DNA from 2 places in the Bradyrhizobium sp. MI1.10 genome. Region 1 is predicted to be linked to the other one. Evidence: riboswitches for the same ligand, from Rfam matches in the RefSeq annotation. Region 1 holds a riboswitch; the other holds the start of a gene.
The links. A riboswitch is a leader RNA that binds a small molecule or an ion and turns the genes downstream of it on or off. The one in region 1 is predicted to bind cobalamin.

Region 1 (3,407 bases):
GCATATTCACGCGCACGCGCGGTCGCGATGCGTTTTCCCTGCACGATCACCTGCGCGCCGACATCGGTCTCGGGCTTGAGCAGCACCGGGTTCATGTCGGTGTGCGGCTCGACGCCGGCGGCGAGCGCCTGGAGCGCCTGGGCGCGGCCGATCTCGCCGCCGTCGACGGTGACGGCAGCATTGTTCGACATGTTCTGCGGCTTGAACGGGAGCACGCGCAGGCCGCGTCGAACAAACGCGCGCGCGAGACCGGCGACGATGAGCGACTTGCCCACGTCCGAGCCGGCCCCCTGGATCATCAATGCGCGCGCCATCGCGAGTTTCTTAGAACTCGACGCCGGCTTGCGCCTTGATGCCGGAGCGGAAGGGATGCTTGATCAGCGTCATCTCGGTGACGAGATCGGCGATCTCGATCAGCTCGTCCTTGGCGTTGCGCCCGGTGAGCACGACATGCGTCATCGGTGGCTTCGAGGTCACCAGGAAATCGACAACTTCGGCGATGTCGAGATAATCGTAGCGCAGCGCGATGTTGATCTCGTCGAGCACGACCATGCGGAGATTCTGGTCGAGGATCAGCTCCTTGGCCTTCTCCCAGCCGGCACGCGCAGCGGCGATGTCGCGGGCGCGGTCCTGCGTCTCCCAGGTAAAGCCTTCGCCCATGGCGTGGAACTGGCAGAGGTCGCCGAAATGGCCGGTGAGCATGCGGCGCTCGCCGGTGTCCCAGGCGCCCTTGATGAACTGCACGACCGCGCAGGGGAAGCCATGGGCGACGCAGCGGACGATCATGCCGAAGGCCGAGGACGACTTGCCCTTGCCGGCGCCGGTGTGGACGATGATGAGGCCCTTTTCGGCGCTCTTGGTCGCCATGATCTTGTCGCGGGCGACCTTCTTCTTCGCCATTTTCGAGGCGTGACGGGCGTCGGTTTCGTCGGCCGTCTGGGTATCCGGTTCTGACGTCATCGGACGGGGTCCTTCGGCTTGACAAGAGGCGGTCGGGGGCAAATGGTGGCCCGGCGTTGGTTCCTGTCCTACGACAGGCGAAGAGGGAATGCGATAGGGGCCGAATCGGCAAGATTTGGTTCCAAAATGCAGCCGCCCCCGCGACCGTGACCGGAGAGATGCCCGAAGCCACTGATCCCCTGGGGATCGGGAAGGCGGGGATCGAAGGGGAAACCCTGCTCCGCAAGCCGGGAGACCTGCCAGCGCGGACGATTTTGGACCGGCGGACGGGGTGTTCCGCGACGGGGAAACGGGCCTTCGCAAGAACGGTTCGTGGGCCTCATCGCTTCCCGCTGTTTATTCTGGAAGAAGCGATGACCGTCACACTTCATGTCTGCATCACCTGCCGCGCCGGCCAGACGCTTGGCGAGGGCGAGACGACGCCGGGTAAGCGCCTCCATGGTGCGATCCTCGAGGCCGGCGTGCCCGACGGCGTCAGCGTGGTTCCCGTCGAATGCCTGTCTGCGTGCAACCAGGGTTGCTCGGTCGCGCTCAGCGCGCCCGGCCGCTGGTCCTATGTTTATGGCCGTCTGTCGGATGCGAATGCGAGCGACGTGGTCGCGGGCGCCGCGGCCTATGCGGCCGCGCCCGACGGCCTCGTGCCCTGGCGCAGCCGCCCGGAGATCTTCCGCAAGCAATCGCTTGCCCGCATTCCCCCCATTCCCACCTTGGCCGTCGTGCCGGAGGCCGCCGAATGAATTCGCTCGCAAAAGTCCCGGTCACGGTCGTCACGGGCTTTCTCGGCTCCGGCAAGACCACGCTGATCCAGCATCTGCTTGCCAATGCCAACGGCAAGAAGCTCGCGGTGCTCGTCAACGAGTTCGGCAGCGAGGGCGTCGATGGCGAGATTCTGAAATCCTGCGCCGATGCGAATTGCCCGGAAGAGAACATCATCGAGCTCGCCAATGGCTGTATCTGCTGCACCGTCGCCGACGATTTCATTCCAACCATGGAGAAGCTGCTGTCGCGACCGGTGCGCCCCGATCATATCCTGATCGAGACCTCGGGTCTGGCGCTGCCCAAGCCGTTGCTGAAGGCGTTCGACTGGCCGGAGATCCGTTCGCGCATCACGGTCGACGGCGTGATCGCGCTCGCCGACGCCGAAGCTGTCGCCGCCGGCCGTTTCGCGCCCGATCCTGACGCCGTCGAGGCGCAGCGTGCGGCGGACGAGAATCTCGACCATGAGACGCCGCTGTCGGAAGTGTTCGAGGACCAGATCGCCTGCGCCGACATCGTGCTGCTGACCAAGGCGGATCTTGCGGGCGCGGCAGGGCTCGAAGCCGCCAAAGCGGCGATCACCGCCGAGATGCCGCGCCGCGTGCCGATGCTGGCGATCACCGACGGCGCGATCGACGCGCGCCTCATCCTCGGCCTCGGTGCTGCCGCCGAGAACGATCTCGCCGCGCGTCCCTCGCATCACGACGGCGAGGAGGATCATGAGCACGACGATTTTGCGTCGGTCGTGATCGATCTTCCCGAGGTCACCGATATCGACGCGCTGGTTGCATCCGTTCAGCGGCTGGCGCGCGAGCAGAATGTGCTGCGCGTCAAGGGTTACATCGCGATGGAAGGCAAGCCGATGCGCCTCTTGCTGCAAGCGGTCGGCGAGCGCGTGCGCCACCAGTTCGACAAGCCCTGGGGTGCGGGTGCGAGGCAGTCAAAGCTCGTCGTGATCGGCGAGCACGGCGATATCGACGAGGCCGCAATCAAGGCGGGACTTGGTCTTTCAGGATCTGGTATCTGATGCACGTCGTCTTCCGCGAGAGCCGCGGTCTCGAGGAGACCGCGATACCAAGGGACATCGGCCAGGACCCGGCCGATCTCGTGGTGCTCTCGTATTCGGATTCCGATCTAGCGGCGTTCGCGGCCGGTTGGCGCCGTGGTCGCGACAGCCTGCCGTCGCTACGCCTCGTCAATCTCGCCGAACTGCGTCATCCGCTCTCGGTCGACACCTATATCGAGCGCACGCTTGCGCAGGCGCGCGGCATCCTCGTGCGTCTGATCGGCGGGGAATCCTATTGGTCATATGGGCTCGCGGCCCTGCAGCAATTGGCGAAGCAGCGCGGCATCGTGCTGGCCGTGCTGCCGGCCGACGGCCGCGATGACACGCGGCTGGATGCCTATTCGACCCTGCCGGTCTCGACATTGCGGCGGCTCAAGGTGCTCTGCGACACCGGTGGCCCTGTCGCGTCGCAAGCCGCAATCGCGCAGCTTGCGTTGGCTTCGGGCCTCTATGCGGGACCTATTATCGGCGAGATGACCGTGCCGGAGATGGGCTTTTACGATCCGGCGCGCGGTGTCATGGCGATGCCGCAGGCCCGCGAAGGGAAGCCGCACGCACTGGTGATCTTCTATCGCTCCTATCTCACCGCCGCGGACACTGGCCCGGTCGATGCCCTGATCGCGGC
Region 2 (3,407 bases), on a different contig from region 1:
CTCGGCTGCTGCGGGAATGCGCGGTGAATGAATGTCATAGACGCCAGGCCCGATTTCATTAGGATATTTGTAGCTCTTGAAAGCGTCGAGCAATTCCATTTTGGAGCGCGACGCCTCGATTGAAATGACGTCGGCATCCATTGCTGCGATCGCGTCGATGATTTCGTTGAACTCGGAATAGCACATGTGCGTATGGATCTGAGTTCCGTCAGCGACAGCGGAGGAGCAAACACGGAAACTGTCCACTGCCCAATCGAGATAGTCCTTCCACTGCGATTTTCGCAGCGGCAGTCCCTCCCGCAACGCAGCCTCGTCGATCTGGATCATGGTCGCTCCAGCTGCCTCAAGGTCGATGACCTCGTCTCGGATCGCGAGAGCGATCTGTCGGCATGTCTCGCTCCGCGGGATGTCGTCACGGACAAACGACCAGTTCAGGATCGTCACCGGTCCGGTCAGCATAGCCTTGACGGGTTTTTTGGTCAGAGACTGCGCATGTCGCCACCATTTAACGGTCATGGGCTTCGGGCGGGAGACATCTCCAAACAGGATAGGAGGACGAACGCACCGCGAGCCATAAGACTGAACCCAGCCGTGCTTGGTGAATGCGAAACCCAACAGCTGCTCGCCAAAGTATTGAACCATGTCATTGCGCTCGAACTCACCGTGTACGAGCACGTCCAGGCCGATATCTTCCTGCCAATGCACGGTATGGGCTGTCTCCGCTTTCAGAAGCTGCTCGTACTGCGTGTCATTCATCGCTCCCCGCGCATGAGCTGCACGCGCATTGCGGACGTCCGCCGTCTGCGGGAAGGATCCGATGGTTGTGGTTGGAAACATCGGCAATGCGAAGGCGACGCGCTGGACGTTGGCGCGCTGGGTGAACGCACTGCGACGGCGACGCATGCTATCGTCGATCTCGGCCATTCGTCCGGCGACGTTCGCACTGTGGATCTTCGGCGATGTTTCGCGGGTGACGGATGCATCCTCTGAGAGCGTGAGTTCATCGGCCACGTCGGCAGCATAGCCAGCCAGCGCTTTGCCCAATATCGAAAGTTCCTTGATCTTCTGCACTGAGAACGCCAACCACGTCTTCAGATTGGGATCGAGATCGATCTCTAGCTCAATGTCGGTCGGAACATGAAGCAGCGAGCAGGAGGGGGCAATCTGAACACGGTCCCTGCCCAGTTTTTTGACTATAGGAGCAAGTTGGTCGAGTAGCGCCGGCAGATTAGAGCGCCACACGTTGCGACCATCAACGACACCGAGCGAGACCACGAGATCTCTACGGGCTCTGGCGACAATCGCGTCCAACTGGTCAGGTGCACGAACCAGGTCGACATGAAGCCCGGCAACGGGCAAGGCCAAGACTGTTTCAAGATTGTCGCCGACAGCCCCGAAGTATGTGGCCAGCATGATTTTAAGGGCCGGCACGGCCTTAGCGAAATGAGCATAGGCCCGGCGGACAGCCGCCCGAGATGCTTCGTCGACGTCCATCACTAGGCATGGCTCGTCGAGCTGAACCCATTCAGCGCCGCGCGAGGCTAGTTCGCGGAGAACATCGACATAGACGGGGAGGAGGCGATCAAGCAGCGACAGCGGATTGAATGCGGGATTCACGCTTTTGCCGAGCTTCAGGAAAGTGACTGGGCCCACTAGGACGGGCCGCGTCTGATAGCCGAGGCTTCTTGCCTCCTCATATTCCTCGATCGGCTTCCGAGAGGCATACGTAAAGATCTGATCCTGGTGAAATTCCGGCACCATGTAGTGGTAGTTCGTATCGAACCACTTCGTCATCTCCTGTGCGGCTACGCCGGGCCCATACTGAGCGTGACCACCGTCTTGAGCGCCACGCGCCATGGTGAAGTAGGTTTTGAGCGACACAGGACCTTCGTTCCAGCCGTAAACGTCGGGAATGGCGCCGACCATTAGGCTGGTATCGAGCACATGGTCGTAGAGCGAGAAGTCATTCGAAGGAATGACGGTCGCACCGCGGGATTTCTGCCGTGCCCAATTAGCGGCACGAAGTCCACTCCCCGCCTCGAGGAGCTCGGCTTCGCTGGATTTTCCCGCCCAGTAGCTCTCGAGCGCGAATTTGAGTTCGCGTCGTGGGCCGATGCGTGACGTCCCCAGTGTGGCAACGGGAAGCGAAAGGATTGACATAGCTTAGACCCCATGTTGGGGCAAAGGCCATGGCGGACGCAGACAGCGAACATCGCGTGAGCGACAACTGCTTGGCGCACACCGGGACGCCCCGCCCGTGGACGATATGTTGTCGAGGCAGGTCTCCTGGCTCACGGGTCGTCGCTGCTGTCCGGCCTTCCCGAAGCCGCATGGCTTCAGTGACTTCGTTGGACAGCGGCTCGCCGCTTACAGTTGCGGGGGCAGCGCCGGCATTGCACCGGCTTCCCTCTTAGCTCCGGATCAAACGAAATCCGGAGACCGCGACGGCTTGAATTATGCGCACGAGGATCGATGCGTCAACCTACCGATTCTCGCTGCGATATTGCCCAAGCGATTACGAGCGCACTAGGCGGGTACGACGGTCTTGCTTGCGGCCTGGTGAACACGCCCGGATCTGTGGAGGCTCCGCTTGTGAAATGCATTCGCTCCTTGCTCGCGTAACGGTTGAGCTCCACCACCGGAACGAACCCGGGCCGCTTTCGGTATCTGTGTGATCGCGAGGAGGCGACCTTTTCCGTCAGCAGCTTTTCGAACCTGCGCGTCAGGAAGGTGCGATCATCCTCGGCCGGCATCCGTTTGGTCACAGCCCACGAGGCTCCCTAGAAATTTCGAAAGCCGGATTGCTCCAGGACCGCACGGATGATCAGGTCGGCTCCTTGGTGTTCGGCGGGCCCGCGACCAGGCACGAGGTCGTCCGCCTCCGTGAGGTTGGCCAAGATGATCTTCTCGGTGCACTAGGTGTTCACGTGCTGAGCGACTTTTGCGCCGGCTTCGATGCGTCCGTGGCCGCTCGACGCCGGTCTGCCTCGCCTCGACTCGCGGCCAGCGACGATAGGCCTTAACGCGGCCACTGAGCATCGAGGGCCTTGTCCTTGTTCGTGACAATTTCGACGGTGTCCTCCGACAGAGCCCTTTGAGGGGTTCCTCGGAGTCGCTCAGCGTCTTAAGCTCATAACGATGTTAATCGACCTCGATGCGCCCCATGCGGTCGTGGTCTCCTCAAGGTCCCACATCTACAACTTCGTTCGCGAAATCGAGCGATGAGGCCTTTTGGTCGCGGGCTGCCTATCCTGTCTTGGACGGGACACAGGTGTCAGGGACCGGACAGACCACCGCGCATTGCGGCGTGTCGCAATGGCCCTCGCACTCCGTACATTTTTTGGCATCGATAACGTAAATGTCGCGCTTCAGACTGATCGCCGCGTTGGGACACTCGAACTCACATG

Region 2: another riboswitch for cobalamin. It lies ahead of metE (5-methyltetrahydropteroyltriglutamate--homocysteine S-methyltransferase); the one in region 1 lies ahead of AC0L3K_RS07570 (DUF1636 domain-containing protein).

The regions. Positions count from the first base shown of each region.
Region 1 is NZ_JBVVPN010000005.1:106,215-109,621, reverse strand. Features, by position in the region: gene AC0L3K_RS07580 (cobyric acid synthase) at 1-314, opposite strand, end outside; gene cobO (cob(I)yrinic acid a,c-diamide adenosyltransferase) at 325-960, opposite strand; cobalamin riboswitch at 1,001-1,218, shown strand; gene AC0L3K_RS07570 (DUF1636 domain-containing protein) at 1,314-1,697, shown strand; gene cobW (cobalamin biosynthesis protein CobW) at 1,694-2,743, shown strand; gene cobN (cobaltochelatase subunit CobN) at 2,743-3,407, shown strand, end outside.
Region 2 is NZ_JBVVPN010000019.1:43,338-46,744, reverse strand. Features, by position in the region: gene metE (5-methyltetrahydropteroyltriglutamate--homocysteine S-methyltransferase) at 1-2,160, opposite strand, end outside; cobalamin riboswitch at 2,260-2,459, opposite strand; gene AC0L3K_RS20680 (4Fe-4S binding protein) at 3,247-3,407, opposite strand, start outside.